DNA from 4 places in the Arthrobacter sp. NPDC093125 genome. Region 1 is predicted to be linked to each of the others. Evidence: riboswitches for the same ligand, from Rfam matches in the RefSeq annotation. Region 1 holds a riboswitch; each other region holds the start of a gene.
What was found. Region 1 has a riboswitch for thiamine pyrophosphate ahead of thiD (bifunctional hydroxymethylpyrimidine kinase/phosphomethylpyrimidine kinase). Riboswitches for the same ligand answer to the same signal wherever they lie in the genome.

Region 1 (4,612 bases):
CCAGTGGAGCGGGCCATCATGGCCCGCTCCACCGGTTTAGTTCAGTTGTTACTCTGCAGCTGCAGCAGCAACGATGTTCACGACTCGACGGCCGCGGCGGGTGCCGAATTCGACAGCGCCGGCCTGCAGTGCGAACAGGGTGTCGTCGCCACCGCGGCCAACGCCTGCACCGGGGTGGAAGTGGGTGCCGCGCTGGCGAACGATGATTTCGCCTGCGGAAACTACCTGGCCGCCGAAGCGCTTGACGCCGAGGTACTGTGCGTTGGAGTCACGACCGTTGCGAGTGGAGCTCGCGCCCTTTTTATGTGCCATTTGGAATGCCTGCCTCTAAATTCTGGGGAATCTGCTGGAAACCTGATCAGTAACAGAAGTTACTGGATACCGGTGATCTTGACCTTGGTCAGTTCCTGACGGTGACCCTGGCGCTTCTTGTAACCGGTCTTGTTCTTGAACTTCTGGATGACGATCTTCGGACCACGCAGGTCCTGAAGGATCTCAGCCGTAACAGTTACCTTGGCCAGGTCCGCCGCAGCAGACGTGACCTTGTCACCGTCAACCAGGAGCAGTGCGGGCAGCTCAATGGTGCTGCCGGCTCCACCGGCGACGCGGTTCAGGGTAACGAAGTCTCCAACGGAAACCTTCTCTTGGCGGCCGCCTGCGCGGACAATCGCGTACACCACTTGGGAACTCACTTCTCTCGACGTTTATTACTAAATTTGCGTGCGGAACCCGGGTCCAATTGTGTAGGGCCTGGCTCTCGCTGTGCCTCAACGCCGTGGATTCCCCGGGGGAATCCGTGAGCTAACCCAAGAACAGTCCCGAATGGTCCGTTCCCGGGGTCATAACCCAAGTGTTGGCGTAAGCACCGAAGATCTAGATTACGCTAATTTTGCCCTCGGCCGCAAATGAGGCTGGTCCCGGCGGGTTGTCCGTGATAAGCACCACAGGGGCTTTCGCACCGAGCCTGCCGTGACCATGCGCGTTTATCTTACCGGCTTAACTGTCCGCTCCCGCTCAGCTGTAGCGGCGTGGCGCGTCGAAGAACTCAACCTCAAACCGGCACGAGTGCCGGAAGGCCGTGAGCATCTCTCCGCGTTCCGCCCCGGACGCTTTTCGCCCCGCTGCGTCCGTGATCGCGATGGCCTGCCGGGTCGCTGCCGCAAAGCCCTCGTCGGCGTAGGTCCGCAACCATTCCGCGTAGGGGTGTCGTTCCGGGGCGCCGGCAGCCAGGAATCCGGTATGCAGGGTCTGCCCGACTTCGGCGTAGAGCCAGAAGCACGGGAGCGCCGCCGCGACCAGCACGCCGTAGCTGCCGGATGCCGACGCCGCGACCAGGTGGTCCACGTAAGCCTTCGTCACCGGACCAAGGTCGCCAGGGACTGTACGGGTGCTGAGCCAATTTCGGTGCAGTTCGGACTCGACCTCGAGGCACTGCTGGGAGGAACGCGCCCAGAACAGCTGCTCCGCTTCGGTGGGGGCGAGGGCACTGGCCCTGGCGAGGACCCGCGAATAACCGTTGAGGTAGATGGCATCCTGCGCGAGGTAGTAGGCAAACTGGTTTTCCGGAAGGGTCCCCTCCGACAGCCCGCGGATGAAATCCAGACCGTAAATCGCCGTCAGGTCTGCGGCGGACTCTGCCTGGAGCAGCGCGGCGAAGCTGCCATCGGCCGTGCGGTCCGCCGGCGGCAGATGGTGGAAGTGGTGGATCGGGCCGTTGCCGTGGCCAACCTCGAGCTGTTCAGAGGCGCGCAGGGCGCCTTCCAGCCAGGGCTTGACGGTTCGGAGGGCCTGTTCCCAGTCCCCCAGCCGGGCCTGCACGGTCGCCATCGCTGCGGACAGCGAGCACCCAGTGCCGTGGCTGTTGCGGGTGCCTACGCGCTGCCCCTCAACCACCACAACATCCGCCGACAATGCCCCGCCTGGGTTCACCAGGGCATCCGGGCACTCAGCGTCCTCGAGGTGGCCGCCTTTAACGAGGACAGTCGCCCCGGTTTCGGCCGAAAGCCGTTTTCCCTGTTCCAGGGCCTCGGACCAGGTGGCCGCTTCCTGTTCACCCAGCAGCATGCTCAGTTCGGCAAGGTTAGGGGTGATGAGGTCCGCGAGGGGCAGCAGCGCCCGCAGTGCCCCCTCGGCGGATTCCTGCAGGAGGCGGTCTCCGCTCGTGGCAACCATGACGGGATCCAGAACAACGACGCCGGGACGCACCTTCTCGAGCCAGCTCCGGACCGCGGTGATCACCTCCGCGTCACCCAGCATGCCGATCTTCACCGCGTCCACGGCGATGTCGTCGCTGACCGCCGCGAGCTGCGCGGCGATGAAGTCAGCCGGCGGCACGTGGACGCCGCTGACTCCCCGGGTGTTTTGTGCTGTCAGCGCGGTGATGGCGGCCATCCCGTAGCCTCCGTGGGCTGCAATACTTTTCAGGTCGGCCTGGATGCCGGCGCCGCCGGAAGGATCTGATCCGGCGATGGCCAGGACCCGGGGAACTCGCCGGGTGGCGGACGGAACGTGGACGGGAGCCGCTTCTCCGCTGATGTCTGCACCAAAAGACATCGTGGCGATCGAAAGCGGGGCAGCTGTCAGGGGCAGGGCAGATGTTGCAGACAAAGAAAGACATCCCTTCGCCGGTACTAACCGGTCAGGTTCAACGGGTTTGGATCTCAGCCGGCTCCGTGCTCGGCACCCCGTGTCAGTCCCCCAGCCTAGCCGGTCCCTCCGTCCGCGGCGCTGCGTGTCGGTTTGCGACCGTCAGTCCTTAGCAGCGGGCGGTTAAACCAGCGGGCCGGCGCTGCTGTTGCAGCACCGGCCCGCTCTTTCTGGAAAGCCGCCGGAGGAGCGGCAGCCGGGAACTGAGTCCCGTCTGAATGCCCCTCTACAGCTCGGAAGCGGGTACGCCTACGCCCAGAATGATGGGTTCATCCGCAACCTGGGGAGCCGCGGGCTTGTCCGGCGCCGGGGCTTTGGCCTCGTGCGAGTGGCCGGCAGCGGCCACGGGCACAGCCTCGTGGTGCTCTACGGACGTCTCGTTAGCGGCACCTTGCGCCCGGCTGGCACTGCGGTTGCGGCGCGGACGGCGGGTCCGGACGGCCACGTCTGAATGGTCAGCGAACCGGTCCCTGTCGCTGTCAATGGATGCCTGCGTTGCAGCAGATGCCGGGGCTGGCAGGTCGGCGGCCTTCCCAGGCTCAGCTGTCTTTGAAGGCTCGGCCGCCTTGGGCGACTCGTCCGTCGTCGGACGCTCGGCCGCCTTTGAGCCTTCCGGTGCCGGCTCGCCGAGGTGCGCAAAGGCTTCCTCGAGCCGGTCAAGGGTCAGCGCAGGCTTCACGGCCGGAGGCTCGGTGTGCTCCACGAAGGGAAGCACTACCTTCTCCCCGCCGAAGGTGAGCACGGCGCCGGGCCGGCCCGAAACACTTTCCGTCTCGGGGCTGCGGTGTACCGCCGGGCTCTCCGGAGCGGGCGCCGACGCGGCAGGAACCGGGCGCTGCTCACCGGAAGCTGCCTGGTGGGCCGCGTCCTCATGGAGGTGCGCGGCGTGCGCAGCCGCCGCGATGTTGGCAAGTGCCGCCCGCGTTGCCTCGGCCTTGGCGTGCCGCTCCGCTTCGCTGGGCTCGTGGTGCACGGCGGCCGGTGCGGCGGGACCCGTCTCAGCCGGTCCCTGTCCGCCCTTGCCGCGGCGCCGGCTCTTGCGCTCGGTGCGCACAGCAGGCTGGTGCTCGCTGCGCGGAACGTGGTGTTCAGCTGCCACGACATTGGCGCGGCGGTGCTCGACGGGCTCGTCATGGGTGACAACACCGCGGCCTGCACAGACCTCGCACTGCTCGCCAAAGACTTCCAGCAGGCCGGTGCCCATGCGCTTGCGGGTCATCTGCACGAGGCCCAGCGAGGTCACCTCGGCCACCTGGTGCTTGGTCCGGTCGCGGCCCAGGCACTCCACCATGCGGCGCAGCACGAGGTCACGGTTCGACTCCAGGACCATGTCGATGAAGTCGATCACGATGATGCCGCCGATGTCCCGCAGTCGCAGCTGCCGGACGACTTCCTCAGCCGCTTCCAGGTTGTTCTTGGTGACGGTTTCCTCGAGGTTGCCGCCGCTGCCGGTGAACTTTCCGGTGTTGACGTCCACCACGGTCATGGCTTCGGTGCGGTCGATCACCAGGGATCCGCCTGAGGGCAGGAACACCTTGCGCTCCAGCGCCTTGTGGATCTGCTCGTCGATCCGCCAGGCAGCGAAGATGTCCTGGTCCTTGGTCCACTTTTCAAGCCGGCCGACGAGGTCCGGGGCAACGTAGGTGACGTAGGCCTCGATGGTGTCCCACGCTTCATCGCCGGAGACGATCAGCTTGGAGAAGTCCTCGTTGAAGACGTCACGGACCACCTTGATGGTCAGGTCGGGTTCGCCATAGAGCAGCTCGGGGGCGAGGACCTTGGTGGACGTCGACTGGCTTTCGATGCCTTCCCACTGCGCCCGGAGGCGGTTGATGTCGTGGGTGAGCTCTTCCTCGGATGCGCCTTCGGCAGCGGTGCGGACGATGACGCCCGCGTCCTCCGGAAGGCGGTCCTTGAGGATCCGCTTCAGCCGGTTGCGTTCGACGTCGGGAAGCTTGCGCGAGAT
Region 2 (4,612 bases), on a different contig from region 1:
GACAAGTTCCCGCCCTGTGATCTGGCTGACGAGCGTGGTCACGGAGGCTTCTGCCCCCACAGCGTGGGGTTTGCCGTTCAATGTGATGTTCATGCTGATTCCTTGTTCTGGTCAAATATGACTGGGTTTGAGGCGGCTGGCTGCTCAACCGGGAACCGTCCGGGACGGAAGGCGCCCCAGCGGCTGTCCTCCACACCGTCCATCAGCTCACGGCAGATGACGGCCGCGGCAGGCGTCAGGAGGACCCCGTGCCGGAAAAAGCCGGTAGCAATGATGAGTCCCGGCACAGGTGCTGCGGACATGCTGCCTGCTGCTCCGGATTCGCAGCCTTTTGCCGTTTGGACCCGGCCCAGCAGCGGCGCGTTGTCCGGCGTGCCCGGCCGCGCCCTGGCGGTCGCCTCGAGCAGTTCCAGCTCGGCGACCGCCGGCACGAGGGTCTGCGCGTCCCTGAGCAGCTGGTAGACCCCGCCCGCGCTGGGAACGGCCTGCCCGTCTTCGCGCTGGGTGGCGCCAATGACCACTGTGCCGTCCTGCCGCGGAACGATGTAGACCGGAACTCCGCGGACAATGCCGCGCACAGTAGCCGTAAGCAGCGGACGGAGCCGGTCCGGGACCCGGAGCCTGAGAATGTCGCCGTAGACCGGGCGAAGGGGAAGGTGCAGGTCCTCCGGCAGTCCGTCCAGGGTGGCAGCCGCGAGGCCGTTTGCCACCACGGTTTCCGCGGCCAGCACCGTGGCGCCGCCGGCCAGCCGGACACCGCTGACCCGCCCGTCGTCCCACAACAGTGCGGCGGCGTTGTCCCGCACCGCATAGCCACTGTCCGCACCGGCCACGGCAGTCCGCTCACGGGGATCGTGGCGGGACAGCGCAGCCGCTATGCTCTTCACGAGTTTGCGCGGATCGACCTGGTGGTCGGCCGGGATCTCCAGGGCACAGGAAATTCCTGGGCTCAGCAGCGGCTCACGCAGTCGGGCAGCGCGGATGGTCAGCGGTTCGACGACGAGGCCGTGCGCCTGCTGAACCTCGCGAAGGTCCATCAGGGTACGGCGGTCAGCCTGGTCGGCGCCGACCGCGATGGTTGGGGAGGCAAGGTAGCCGGTGTCCTGCTGCGCAGCATTGAGCGACTCTGCGAAGCCGGGCCACAGAGCGGAGGACTCGAGCATGAGCTCCAGGAGCTCCTCCTCCTGGTAATGCAGTTCGCTCACCGGGGCGAGCATGCCCGCGGCGGCCCAGCTGGCACCGGTCCCGGGCGCCTTGTCGATGAGGACCACCGAGCGTCCTGAGCGCTTGGCCTCCCAGGCGATCCCGTGGCCGATTACACCGCCGCCAATGACGGCGACGTCAGCGTGCAGAGGATCAATGACAGAAAAGCTGTCAGTGGCGGATGTCCTGTCGGTGGCGGATGTGCCGCCAATTCCAGGTTTCATGGAATTCCTTCCCTACGCCGGTACTAACCGGATCAGGTCAAGCGGTCGGCTCTGACGCCCTCTCAGCCCTGCGCCGTTTATGACAGCTGCAGCGGGCTCCCGCGGTACGGACCCAGTTTAGAGGAACTAGGCTGGTTGCCATGACCGCGCACGAACTCCCCGAATCCGCCCGCCTGTACCTCTGCACGGATGCCCGCAAGGAGCGCGGCGACTTCGCCGACTTCATTGACGCCGCCTTTTCCGGCGGCGTGGACATCATCCAACTCAGGGACAAGACCATCGAGGCGGCCGAAGAGCTGGAGCTCCTCGAAGTTCTCCGCGAGGCCGCCGGACGGCATGGCCGGCTCTGGGCCGTCAACGACCGGGCTGACATCGCCGCCCTGGCCGGAGCTCCCGTGTTTCACATCGGACAGAAGGACCTGCCGCTGCGCTCGGCCCGGCAGGTCCTGCCCGGTTCTCCGGCCATCGGCCTCTCCACGCACTCCCCCGACCAGGTCGATGCCGCCATCGCCGCCGCACAGGCACCGGAAGGCCTGAACTACTTCTGCGCCGGCCCGGTGTGGGCCACCCCGACCAAACCCGGGAGGGCCGCCGTCGGACTTGATCTGGTCCGCTACGCCGCCAAGGCTGTCCGCAATGCCGACGGGGAAAGCGGCCGGCGTCTTCCATGGTTCGCCATCGGCGGGATCGATCTCAGCAACGTGGAACAGGTGGCGGCGGCGGGCGCGGAGCGCATCGTAGTAGTCCGGGCCATCACCGAGGCTCCGGACCCGGCGGCTGCCGCGGCGGAACTCCTTGCCGTCCTGGACGCTGGAACCGCCGGTGCCATGGGAGCGGCAGGCAGGGCCTCGGGCGCCGCTAAGGCTTAGCCCGTTACACGCAGTGGGCTGACACCGGTGCTGCTCAGCCACCGTCCGGACGCCAGTACCGCAGCCCGCCGCTGGTGGCGCCGTCGCGGGCGACGTCGACCACGGCGTACGGAAACGCCCGACGGTCCGACTGGTCAGGTCCACGACCGCGGACGTCCGAAGACCACGTGCCGGTGTTGACGTACCGCGTTGGGCACGACCCGAGCGCCGACTCGAGGGCCCGGTGGGTGTGGCCCGTGACGTACCAGTCCACCCCTGAACCGTGCGCCTCGAGGGTGCGTGCGAACCGGGCCGCTGAGGCAGGAGCCACCTCGCCTGCGACGCTGCGGCCCGCGGCCGTAAGCACCATGCGGGTCGCGGTGACCGGGACCGCCGTCACTGTCCGGAATCGGGACAGGCGCGCCAGCTCCCGAAGGGTCACCTCGTCGAACGCGAGCCGCAGTGACTCCGCCTGCAACAACTCGTCGTACTCGAGCTTCCGGATGCGGCGTTCCGCCCGCTCGGACGCCAGGCAGGCACGGGCAACGGCCACTGTACGACTCAGGAGTGACCCCGACCGATGGGCATTCCAGGCGGCGAGCGGTGGCAAGTCCAGCTGGTCAGTGCCGCTGACCGCCGTGCGGAGCAACTCGGGCATCCGGTGCAGCGCGTGGTGCTGGTGCCCGTGCTCGGCCACCAGCACGTGTGGCACGTGCAGTAGCCACGGGTACACGCGGACCCGCGTCGCCTCAAGGGGTGACAGCAATGCCGACAAACGGTCGGCAACCGAGGGCCGGACCAGCTCCACGTCGTGGTTGCCGCACACGAAGTGCAGCTGCACGCCGCGCGCCGCACACTCCTCCAGCGCCCAAAACGTGTCGAGATGGCGGGTGAAGATGGATTCGAGCCGGGCAAGGCTCTCGTCCTCGGCACACCCGGCCAGCTCGAACGTGTCACCGACGAAGACGACGTGCTGCTGGGGAGCGGAAGCTGCGAGCACCTCGCTGCGCAGGAACTCGGGCAGCATTTTGCCGGGGCACCGCGGATCATCGTCCGACATGCCGAGGTGCAGATCACTGAGGAGCCACCAGGTCGCCTCGCGGCTCACGAGAGCAGTCCCAGCAGACGCGGGAGGAAGAGGAGCACGTACATCGCCCACATGGCCGCGAGGATGCTGCGGCTAACCGTTCGGCTGAGGAGCCTCTGGCGTGCGGGCTGCCCGGTATCGGCTGCGGTGCGTCGGACGTCGAGCGCGACGAGGGTGAAGAGCAGGGCGGCAGCCGCGAGCAGTCCTGCCAGGTCGATGATCATGACGCCTCCTGTCGTGCGCGTGCCATGCACGCGAGGACTGTAATGACGCCCATCGTGACGACGCACGCCTGCCACGACCACACAGCCAAGTAGAACATCGCCGTGGACACCGCCGTGAGCGCGGCGAGGCCGAGCGCCAGGACGAGCAGCACGCCGAGCGCGAGGTCGGTCACCTGCGTGAGACGGGCCAGTGCCTGCCCCGGGAGCAGGACGAGGACGGCTACCGCGGCGACCGCCTGCAGCGGTGTCGGCAGCCCGACGAGCGTCACCAGAGACAGCGCGACGGCCGCGAGACCGAGCGCCACGGTGAGCCGGCTGACGCCGCCGCCGCTCATGGCGTCACCCGGTACACGCGTGCGTCCACGTTGCTGAACGCGAGCTCCACGCCGTCCTGCGCGCTCAGCCACTCCTCCAGCTCGGCGACGCCGGTCGCGCTGCTGGCGCCCTGGAGCACGAGACTCGCCTCCGACGAGCGCGTAAGCAGCACGACGGCACCGGCAGGGTTGCGGCGGGCATAGTCGTAGACGAGTGGGCCGCACGTTGCCGTCGACAAGTCGGACCGGCACAGGTCATCGATCTTCCGGTACCGGTGATCGAGGTAGGCCTGGCTGCGCCAGGGCGTCGGGTGGGCAGCCGAGATCATCGCCGAGCCGGGCGGCGCGAGGCGCTGAGCGGCGGCGACGGCGGCAATCTCACTGTCGGTGAAGACATCAAACCGGGCGTTCCCGAACCGGCCCGTCACCGTCAACACGGCCAGCAGGAAGCAGGTGACCACAAGGACGCCCGCGGCACGGAACGAGGGTCGTGTGCCGCTGTCCGTGGGAAGCAGGACCGAGCACGCCTGCATGGCGATGAAGGGCAGTGCGAACAGCGAGACGCGGATGAGCATCTCCCCGCCGTAGACCTGCGCGGGGAAGAGCAGCAGTGGGGTGACGGCGAGAAGGACCACGCGGACGTCGAGGCGCCCTCTGCGCCAGTCGCGCACCGCTCCGGCCGCGGCGAGCGCCCACAGCACGAGGGTGAGAA
Region 3 (4,612 bases), on a different contig from region 1:
AGCGAAGACGCGTGCGGCCTGTCAGGAAGAGCCTGTCAGGAAGACCAGACGTAGAGGCCGGTGCGGCTGTTTTCGTCGACGCCGCGGGCGAGTTCAGCCACCTGCTGGACGTACTTCCGCGCATCGTCGGCGGCGAAGGGCATATCCTCCCCGGCCGCCCACCGTTCTGCGACGTCATCCAGCACGTTGCCCTCGCCCTCGGATTCATAGCTGAGCAGTTCCGCAAGGGCACGCACCATGGCCGGGGGCACGCCCAGCAGCGAATCACTGGCAACGTCCACCATGGCCAGTTCGTAGTCGGCCCCGGCTGCGTGCACGGCCGCTCCCGCCAGGTCGCCGAGCTGTTCGAACTCAAAGTCGCTGATCCCCGGAATACGGACACCGCCGGAAGGGGCCGCCCCGCCGGACTCGAGGGCGGCGGCCCGCTTGAGGGCTTCACTGTGGGTGGCAACAAAGATTTCGGTGAAACCCATGGGAAATTCGGCCTCGTTCCGTCGACGGCGGGTACCCCGGACGGCGGTACCGCCGCCCGGAATGATCGACTTCAGCCTAACCCACAGCCGCGCCGCGGACTGAGCGGATGACGACAGTCCGGGGACGCGCCCACCAGGAGCGGCCAGCCTGCTGGCCGGAGGGAAGCGCTCAGCGGACGGCGACGCGGATGCGGTTGCGCCAGGGGTCCTCGAACCGAAGTTCCGCTCCGGTGTGGTGCGCAGCGACTCCGGCGACGCTCAGCCGGTCAGCGAGCGCACCGACGTCGTCCCCGGCCGGAACCTCAATGAGCACTTCACCCAGTCCGAGGGTGTCGCGGCGCGGCCCGGCGCCCCGGCTGTTCCAGACGTTCATGGCCATGTGGTGGTGGTAGCCGCCGGCCGAGACGAACAGGGCCTGGCCGTGCCAGCCTGCTGTCTTTTCGAATCCGAGCGTCCCGACGTAGAAGTCGTGGGCCGTCTGGACGTCGCCCACCTGCAGGTGCACGTGGCCCACTCCGGCCTCTGTGCCGCGCTGGCCTTGCACCGCACTCTCGGTCAGGTGCTCCTGCAGGTACTGCTGCGGGGGCAGCGCGAGGCTGTCCATGACCACATTCTTCCCGTCCCAGGACCACGCTTCGCGGGGGCGGTCCCAGTAAAGCTCGATGCCGTTGCCTTCAGGGTCGCTGAAGTAGAAAGCTTCGCTGACCAGGTGGTCGGCGCTACCGGCGAAGAGCTGCGGATCGTACTGCGCCGCGGTGGCGATGGTGGCTGCGAGTGCGGCCTGGTTGTCAAAGAGAAGCGCAGTGTGGAAGAGGCCGGCTTCACCCCGTCCCGGGACGCTCAGCCCCGGCGCGGGTGCGAGATGCACCAGGGGCGTGTTGAGCCGGCCGAGGTAGACGCCGCCGTCCTGCTCGGCCACAACGTCAAGCCCGAGTGCCCGCTGGTAGTAGTCGGCCATGAGTTTCATGTCCCCGACCTTGAGCATGACGGTGCCCATGGTGAGGTCGGCTGGAAGAAGGTCCTGGCTGCTGGCTGCTGGTGTCATGTGAATACTCCCGGACTCACTGGCCACCGGATTTCGATGGTCCCTACACCTCTAAATTACTTGAAGCTTCAATTTATTCCTAATGGACGACTCTTCCGCGCAGAACCACCGCCCGCAACTCCCTGATGGTTCCGGGAACGTCCCGCGGATCATGCCGGCACACGACAACATCCGCGCTGGCACCCTCGGCGACACCGCCGGTCCGCAGCCACCGGCGCGCCGCCCAGCAGGCGGCATCCAGGGCAGCGGCGGAGGGAAGGCCGGCACCGTGCAGTGCCAGGATTTCGTCCGCGATCCTGCCGTGCCGGATCACACTGCCCGCGTCCGTTCCGGCGAAGATCTGCACGCCGGCCTCGTACGCCTCCCGCACCCGTTCGTTGCGGCGTTCCCACAGCGCCCGCATGTGGGCGGCGTAGCGCGGAAACTTTGACTCCGCCTGCGCGGCGATGTCCGGGAAGGTGGCGATGTTGATCAGCGTCGGCACGATCGGCACACCCTGCTCCACGAACCGGGGAATGTGACGCGGCAGCAGTCCCGTGGCGTGTTCGATGCAGTCAATGCCGGCGTCCAGCATGTCGTCCAGGGTGTCCTCGCCGAAGCAGTGCGCCGTGACTCTCGCCCCTTCATCATGAGCGGCGCGGACAGCGTCCCGGACAGTCCCTGCGGGAAAGGACGGTGCAAGGTCGCCGATGCCGCGGTCAATCCAGTCCCCCACGAGTTTGACCCAGCCGTCGCCGGAACGTGCCTGCTTCCGCACCGCCTCAACAAGGCCTTCCGGCTCAACCTCCACAGCGAAGTTCCTCAGGTACCGGCGGGCGCGCGCAATGTGCCGCCCGGCCCGGATGATCCGCGGCGCTTCCGGGGTTTGCTGCAGCCACCGGGTGTCGCTCACCACGCCGGCGTCGCGCACCAGCAACGTGCCGGCGTCCCGGTCGGCCATCACCTGCGCGTAGGCAATCTCGTCATCCACCGCCCCTGCAGGCCCAAGCCCGATGTGGCAATGCGCGTCCACGAAACCAGGCAGCACCCACCCGTCCAGGACCACGTCCGGGCTGCGGTGCGGCCGGTGGAAGGTCAGATTGCCGTCCACGGCCCAGAGCCCGGTCCGTTCCTGGTCCGGGCCGGTGAGCACGGTCCCGGTGAATTCGATGATGTGCGACACGGCTCCAGCCTAATCCTGCGGCCCATGTGGTAGCTTCGTTTACGACCACACGGGTGCCCCTGCAGGGGCTGAGATCGGGCTGACGCAGCCTGCGACCGTTGAACCTGTCCGGGTAATGCCGGCGAAGGAAGTGAGCCTTAAATGAGCACCCAGAAAACACAGCTGATCCCTGCCCAAAACAAGCCTGCCAAAAATAGCCCTGCCCAAGATGAAGCGAAGGATGAAGCCGTCCCCGTTACACAGTCGCTGAAGTCACACTCCCTGGCCTACATCGAGGGGGACGGCCTGCGCGTTCCGGTAACGGAAATCGCCCTGGAGCCGTCGCCCAGCGGGGAGCGGAACGAGCCCTTCCGGGTCTACCGGACGGCAGGCCCGGGCAGCGATCCCGTGGTGGGCCTCGCCCCGTTCCGCTCGGAATGGATTGAAGCCCGCGGCGACACCGAGCCCTACAGCGGCCGGGAACGGAACCTGCTCGACGACGGCCGGTCGGCCGTGCGCCGCGGCGCCGCCTCCGCGGAGTGGAAGGGAGCACAGCCGGTGCCCCGCCGCGCCGTCGGCGGTAAGACGGTGACGCAGATGCACTACGCCCGGCAGGGCATTATCACCCCGGAGATGCGCTTCGTGGCGCTGCGCGAGAACTGCGACGTCGAACTGGTGCGCAGCGAGCTGGCGGCCGGCCGGGCTATCATCCCCAACAACATCAACCACCCCGAGTCCGAGCCGATGATTATCGGCAAGGCCTTCCTGGTGAAGATCAACGCCAACATCGGCAACTCGGCGGTGACGAGCTCCATCGCTGAAGAGGTGGACAAGCTGCAGTGGGCCACCCAATGGGGCGCGGACACGGTCATGGACCTCTCCACGGGCGACGACATCCACACCACCCGCGAGTGGCTGATCCGGAATTCCCCTGTCCCGATCGGCACGGTTCCGATCTACCAGGCACTGGAAAAGGTCAACGGCGAAGCCAACGCCCTGACCTGGGACATCTTCCGGGACACTGTGATCGAACAGTGCGAACAGGGTGTGGACTACATGACCATCCACGCCGGCGTCCTGCTGCGCTATGTGCCCCTGACCGCCAACCGCGTCACCGGCATTGTTTCCCGCGGCGGGTCCATCATGGCGGGATGGTGCCTGGCACACCACCGGGAGAACTTCCTCTACACGCACTTCGACGAACTGTGCGAGATCTTCGCGAAGTACGACGTCGCCTTTTCGCTGGGCGACGGCCTGCGGCCCGGTGCCACCGCAGACGCCAACGACGCCGCCCAGTTCGCGGAGCTCGACACCCTGGCTGAGCTGACCCAGCGGGCGTGGGAATACGACGTCCAGGTCATGGTCGAGGGCCCCGGCCACATTCCCTTCCACTTGGTGCGGGAGAACGTGGAGCGCCAGCAGGAACTGTGCAAGGGCGCCCCCTTCTACACCCTCGGCCCGCTCGTCACGGACGTGGCCCCCGGATACGATCACATCACCTCGGCCATCGGCGCCACGGAGATCGCCCGCTACGGCACGGCGATGCTCTGCTACGTGACACCGAAGGAACACCTCGGCCTGCCGAACAAGGACGACGTGAAAACCGGTGTGATCACGTACAAGATCGCCGCCCACGCCGCAGACCTCGCCAAGGGCCACCCGGGGGCGAATGAGCGCGATGACGCCCTGTCCAAGGCGCGCTTTGAGTTCCGCTGGCGGGACCAGTTCGCCCTGTCCCTTGACCCGGTCACGGCCGAGGCTTTCCACGACGAGACGCTGCCGGCCGAACCGGCGAAGACGGCCCATTTCTGCTCCATGTGCGGGCCTAAGTTCTGCTCCATGCGCATCAGCCAGGACATCCGGAACGAATACGGGTCCGCGGAGGCGCAGGCCGCACTGGCTGAGATGGCCGAAGGGATGCGGGAGAAAAGCCAGGAGTTCCTGGCGGCCGGC
Region 4 (4,612 bases), on a different contig from region 1:
CGTCGGCACCGTCCCGGAAGGCAGCAGCCTCTACCGCCTGCCGAGCTGGCTGGCCGGAGCCAGCACGGCGAAAGGAGCCAAGAGCAACTGCGCCCTGCCTCCGCTGACAGCGGGAGGCAAGGTCACCATGACCCAGTTCGTCTCCAGGGGCTTCGACTACGACTACTCCTGCATCTAGGCCCGCTCCCATCGGGACTCTTTCCGCGGAGTTGGAGCCCGATACCGCACCCCCGCGCTCGTTAGACTCAGCCCATCGATCCCAGGGACGCCGTAAAGCCACTCATCAGGACAGCCGCAGCAGCGGACGCGCCGGTACTGGCCAGGCTGCACCTTCAGTGCTGGCGCGAGACCTACTCCGGTTTGCAGGCCTAGGCCCCTTCCAACCACACCATGTTCCAGGTTCCGGCCCAGACGGCGGCGGCCACGGCGCCGGCCGCGATGGCCGTTCCCCCGAGCAGCACCCAGATGTCTAGCCGGCTGTACGTCGATTCCCGGGCCCAGGTCCTGCCGGTGCCGCCGAAGCCGCGGGCCTCCATGGTGACCGCGAGACGGGTCGCGCGTCTGATGGCCTGGACCAGCAGCCCGAAGCTTTGCCCGAGGGTGGCACGCAGCCGCTGCCACGGGTTCCCGCGGGATCCGACGCCGCGGGCCCGGCGGGCCATGCCGATGGTCTGCCATTCCTCGGCCATCAGACCCACCAGACGCATGGCCGCCAGCGTTCCAAGCACGAAGCGGTGCGGCAGGCGGGCCTTCTGCGCGAGGGCGTCGGCGAGGTCGGTCGGGTCGGTGCAGCTCATCAGCAGCACCGCCGGCAACGCAATCGCCAGGCCCCGGAGCAGGAAACCCAGCCCCAGCTCAAGCGACCCTTCGCTCATGGACCAGATGCCGACGTCGAGAAGAATCCCTCCGCTGTCCGGCGCCAGAATGGAGGTACTCCAGCCGCCCACAGCGGCCGCGAGGATCAGGGGCCAGCCACGCTGCCAGAGCAGAGTCAACGTCAGGCCTGCGAGCGGGAAGAGCAGCAGCTCACAGACCAGCGCCACGGAGGCGGACATCCAGTCGATGGACAGGGCCAGGACCAGCGTGATGAGGAAGACTGCGGCGAGCTTGGCGAGCGGGTTGGCGCGGGTCAGCACCGCCTGGTTGCCGGAAATTGTCAGGGCGGCCCTCATGATGCGGCCGCTTCCGGGGTTCCGACGCCGGGTGCATGGAGGTCCGGGGCGCCGAGTTTGAGCTCGGTGCCGCCAAGCACGTGGGTGAATTCCTGGTCGTGCGTCACCGACACCACGGCGGTGCCGGCGTCGAGCAGTTCGGACAGGAAGGAGGCGAGTTCGGCCCAAGTGTTGGCGTCCTGGCCGAACGTCGGTTCGTCGAGCACCAGGACCTGCGGGTGTGCGGCCAGAACGGTGGCCACGGAGAGCCTGCGCTTCTCTCCGCCGGAGAGTGTGTAGGGGTTGGCATCCACGAGGCCCGTAAGACGGAGCCGCTCCAGCAGCTCGTCCACGCGCTCCTCGCCGTGCCCCAGGTGCCGGGGGCCGAACTGCAGCTCGTCCAATACCCTGCCGGTGACGAACTGGTGCTCGGGTTCCTGGAAGACCGTGCCGATCCTGGCGATCAGCTGCTCGGCCCGCCATTTGTAGGGGTCGATGCCGGCTCCGCGGCTTAGCTCCACAGTGGCGGAAACCTTGCCCTCGACAGGCGGAATCAGCCCGGCAAGCGTCAAGGCGAACGTCGACTTGCCGGCTCCGTTGGGACCGGTGATGGTGAGGGCTTCCCCCGCGCGGACCTGTGCGGTGACGTCGCGTTGCACCGGAACGGGCGGAATGGATTTGAAGCCCCGGCGGCGGGGGCGTTCCCGCGAGACGCCGAGGCGCTCAGCGGCGAGCAGCAACTGGCCCGGCACCAGCCCCCCGTGCGTGCGTCTCCCTTCGGTGCCGGCGCGCCCGGCCAGCGTACGTTGGCGGGTGGGCGGAACGTAACCGGGAACCCAGACGCCGGCGCGGATCAGCATGGTGCGGGCCTGCTCCAGCACCTGCTCCGGGGGGCCGTCGATCAGCACCGCCGGCTGAGTGTCGCTGCCCGGCTGCAGCACTACGATCCGGTCCACGAGGTCTTTCCACACGGCAACCCGGTGCTCGACGACCACCAGCGTCGCGCCGGTCTTGTCGACGCAGCGGGCAACGGCGTCGCGGACCTCAAGGACACCGGCGGGGTCAAGGTTGGCCGTGGGCTCGTCCAGCAGAATGAGACCGGGGCGCATCGCCAGGATGCCGGCCAGCGCAAGGCGCTGTTTCTGCCCGCCGGACAGAGCCGATGTCGGATGGTCCAGCGGAAAGTGCCCTAGTCCGACGTCGTCCAGCGCCTCGTGCACGCGGGACCAGATGTCGTCGCGGGGCACCGAGAGGTTTTCGGCGCCGAAGGCGACGTCATCGCCGAGGCGGGAAAGGACCACCTGCGTCTCCGGGTCCTGCTGCATGAGGCCGGCACGGCCGCGCTGGGCCCGGGGCGGTTCGCCGTCGACCAGGAGGCTGCCGCTTTCGTCCGCGTCGTCGCTCTCCGCCGTGCCGCCGTCGTCCGGTGTGCTGTCGCCAAGCACCCCGGCAAGCGCATGGAGCAGGGTGGATTTGCCGGCCCCGGAGGGTCCCAGCAGCAGCACCCGTTCCCCCGGCCGGATGTCCAGATCGAGGGCATTGACTGCAGGCCTGGTGCGTCCGGCGTGGCGCCAGCCCCAGCCGCGGGCGGTGACCGCGGCCGGGCGGACGCCGGCGTCGTGGTGTGCGGGCATCAGTTGAAGACGGGCTCCGTGGCTGCCTTCCGGGACGCGAAGGAGCTCAGCACGCCGGTCCTGGCCAGGCCGCGGGTGGCGATCCAGGACAGCGCACCGGCGATGATGGCACCGGAAACGGCGGTGAAGATGATGTAGGCCAGCTTGTCCCCGGCGGCGTAGGCGATGTTCCAGCCCCACGGAGCGAACGAGTCGTTCAGGCCGCAGAACAGCCCGGCGCCGGCACCCGCCAGCAGCGAGACGGGCAGGTTGAACTTCTTGTACCGGAACGCGGCGAACACCAACTCCGCACCCAGGCCCTGCAGCAGGCCGGAGATCAGCACCGTGGTGCCGTACTGCGAGCCCATGATCAGCTCGCCCGTGGCTGCCACCGTTTCGCAGAACAGCGCGGCACCGGGCTTGCGGATGATGAGCATGCCCAGCACCGCCGGGATCATCCAGCCGCCGGCGTAGAGGCCGGTCAGCGGCGGGTAGACCGCGTTTAGCGGTGCGGAGATAAGGTTGGCGCCCTGGGACCAGGCCCAAAAGATCACACCTCCGGCGACGGCGATCAGCGCCGCCACCACGATGTCGGCGACGCGCCAGTTGTAGCCGGACTTTTTAACTGTTGCTGTTGTCATGATGGTCCTCCTGAGGATCAGGAGGGGAAAGCGCTCCCCGGCTGCTGGCTTTGGGGTGCCTGCTGCCGGACACTTTGAGAACTCGACTCCCTTGCGCCGGTACTAGCCGGATCAGGTTCGAGGGTCTGCGGTTGTCCGCACTCTCAGCGCCCACCCGCGACGTCCTGGCAATGCCAGTGATGCCCGACGGCGGCGCTCCCCTGTCGTAATGAATATGCCCTTGGTGGGCTGGTCCAGTTTACACCGGCGATCCGCCTTCAGCCCGGCGCCGGAGTCACAATCCGGGAAGTAGGGCGGAGTACATTGGGGCAATGACCCCAGAGGACTCCGGAACCCCAGCCCTTTTTGACCCTGACTCCCCCGCCGAACAGCCGGCGGGAGCACTCGAGTCCCTGATTGCGGACATTGAGTCAGAGATCTCGGAACTCCAATTCCCGCGTTTCAGCAGGGACGACGCCCTCAACCTGGGCCTCCTGCTGGTTGAGCTTGGCAAGGACGGCCGCCTGCCTATCGCCATCGACATCTCCAGGGGCGAGCAGGTGCTCTTTCACGTTGCGCTGGATGGCGCCACCCCGGACAACGGGCACTGGGTCAAGGCCAAGCGGCGTGCCGCAGCCCGCTATGAGGAACCCTCCCTGCTGGTTGGCCTTCGGGGCCGGCTGGGCGGCGGCCGCATTGAGGACAACGCGTGGTTCGACCAGTCCACGTACGCCGCCCATGGCGGCTCGTTCCCTGTCTACGTGCAGGGCGTGGGGGCCGTGGCCACCGTGACGGTCTCGGGGCTGCCGCAGAAAGCGGACCACGACCTGGTGGTGCGGGCCCTGCGGGAAATCCTCGGGTCCATGCGGCTAGGCTAAGGACGAACTAGTAGTCACGTTGCAAGGGGTTTCGGAATGAGTTTTTTCATCAAGCTGCTTGGCACCGGCATTAGCCTGCTCGCCGGGTTCGCCGGCACCAAGGCCGTGGACGCCATCTGGGAAAAAACCACGGGCCGCAAGCCCCCCAAGGGCGACAAGGACGACGTTCCAACGACACTGCGCTCAGCCCTGACCTTCGCCTTGGTTTCAGCCTCGGTAAGCGCCGTCATCCAGGTTCTGACCAACCGCGGGACGCAGCGCGCCATCACCCGCTTCGCCAAGACCCAGGACATCGTCTAGGCACCGTTGTTCCAAGCCCTCTGATCCAGGCAACGCGCGCTAATACACGT

Region 2: linked by a shared signal. The riboswitch ahead of thiO (glycine oxidase ThiO) and the one ahead of thiD (bifunctional hydroxymethylpyrimidine kinase/phosphomethylpyrimidine kinase) in region 1 are both predicted to bind thiamine pyrophosphate.
Region 3: linked by a shared signal. The riboswitch ahead of thiC (phosphomethylpyrimidine synthase ThiC) and the one ahead of thiD (bifunctional hydroxymethylpyrimidine kinase/phosphomethylpyrimidine kinase) in region 1 are both predicted to bind thiamine pyrophosphate.
Region 4: linked by a shared signal. The riboswitch ahead of ACIP9X_RS15120 (ECF transporter S component) and the one ahead of thiD (bifunctional hydroxymethylpyrimidine kinase/phosphomethylpyrimidine kinase) in region 1 are both predicted to bind thiamine pyrophosphate.

What each region holds. Positions count from the first base shown of each region.
Region 1 is NZ_JBIVOQ010000005.1:64,325-68,936, reverse strand. It holds gene rpmA (50S ribosomal protein L27) at 49-312, opposite strand; gene rplU (50S ribosomal protein L21) at 372-680, opposite strand; gene thiD (bifunctional hydroxymethylpyrimidine kinase/phosphomethylpyrimidine kinase) at 1,015-2,553, opposite strand; TPP riboswitch at 2,600-2,697, opposite strand; gene ACIP9X_RS11920 (Rne/Rng family ribonuclease) at 2,873-4,612, opposite strand, start outside.
Region 2 is NZ_JBIVOQ010000002.1:371,376-375,987, forward strand. It holds gene thiS (sulfur carrier protein ThiS) at 1-93, opposite strand, end outside; gene thiO (glycine oxidase ThiO) at 90-1,427, opposite strand; TPP riboswitch at 1,419-1,540, opposite strand; gene thiE (thiamine phosphate synthase) at 1,568-2,296, shown strand; gene ACIP9X_RS06200 (hypothetical protein) at 2,331-3,383, opposite strand; gene ACIP9X_RS06205 (hypothetical protein) at 3,380-3,586, opposite strand; gene ACIP9X_RS06210 (hypothetical protein) at 3,583-3,921, opposite strand; gene ACIP9X_RS06215 (glycosyltransferase) at 3,918-4,612, opposite strand, start outside.
Region 3 is NZ_JBIVOQ010000002.1:17,918-22,529, forward strand. It holds gene ACIP9X_RS04585 (hypothetical protein) at 36-473, opposite strand; gene ACIP9X_RS04590 (VOC family protein) at 643-1,518, opposite strand; gene ACIP9X_RS04595 (amidohydrolase family protein) at 1,598-2,680, opposite strand; TPP riboswitch at 2,720-2,827, shown strand; gene thiC (phosphomethylpyrimidine synthase ThiC) at 2,822-4,612, shown strand, end outside.
Region 4 is NZ_JBIVOQ010000008.1:34,449-39,060, reverse strand. It holds gene ACIP9X_RS15135 (hypothetical protein) at 1-178, shown strand, start outside; gene ACIP9X_RS15130 (energy-coupling factor transporter transmembrane component T family protein) at 369-1,172, opposite strand; gene ACIP9X_RS15125 (ABC transporter ATP-binding protein) at 1,169-2,785, opposite strand; gene ACIP9X_RS15120 (ECF transporter S component) at 2,785-3,405, opposite strand; TPP riboswitch at 3,476-3,617, opposite strand; gene ACIP9X_RS15115 (heme-degrading domain-containing protein) at 3,717-4,262, shown strand; gene ACIP9X_RS15110 (DUF4235 domain-containing protein) at 4,299-4,562, shown strand.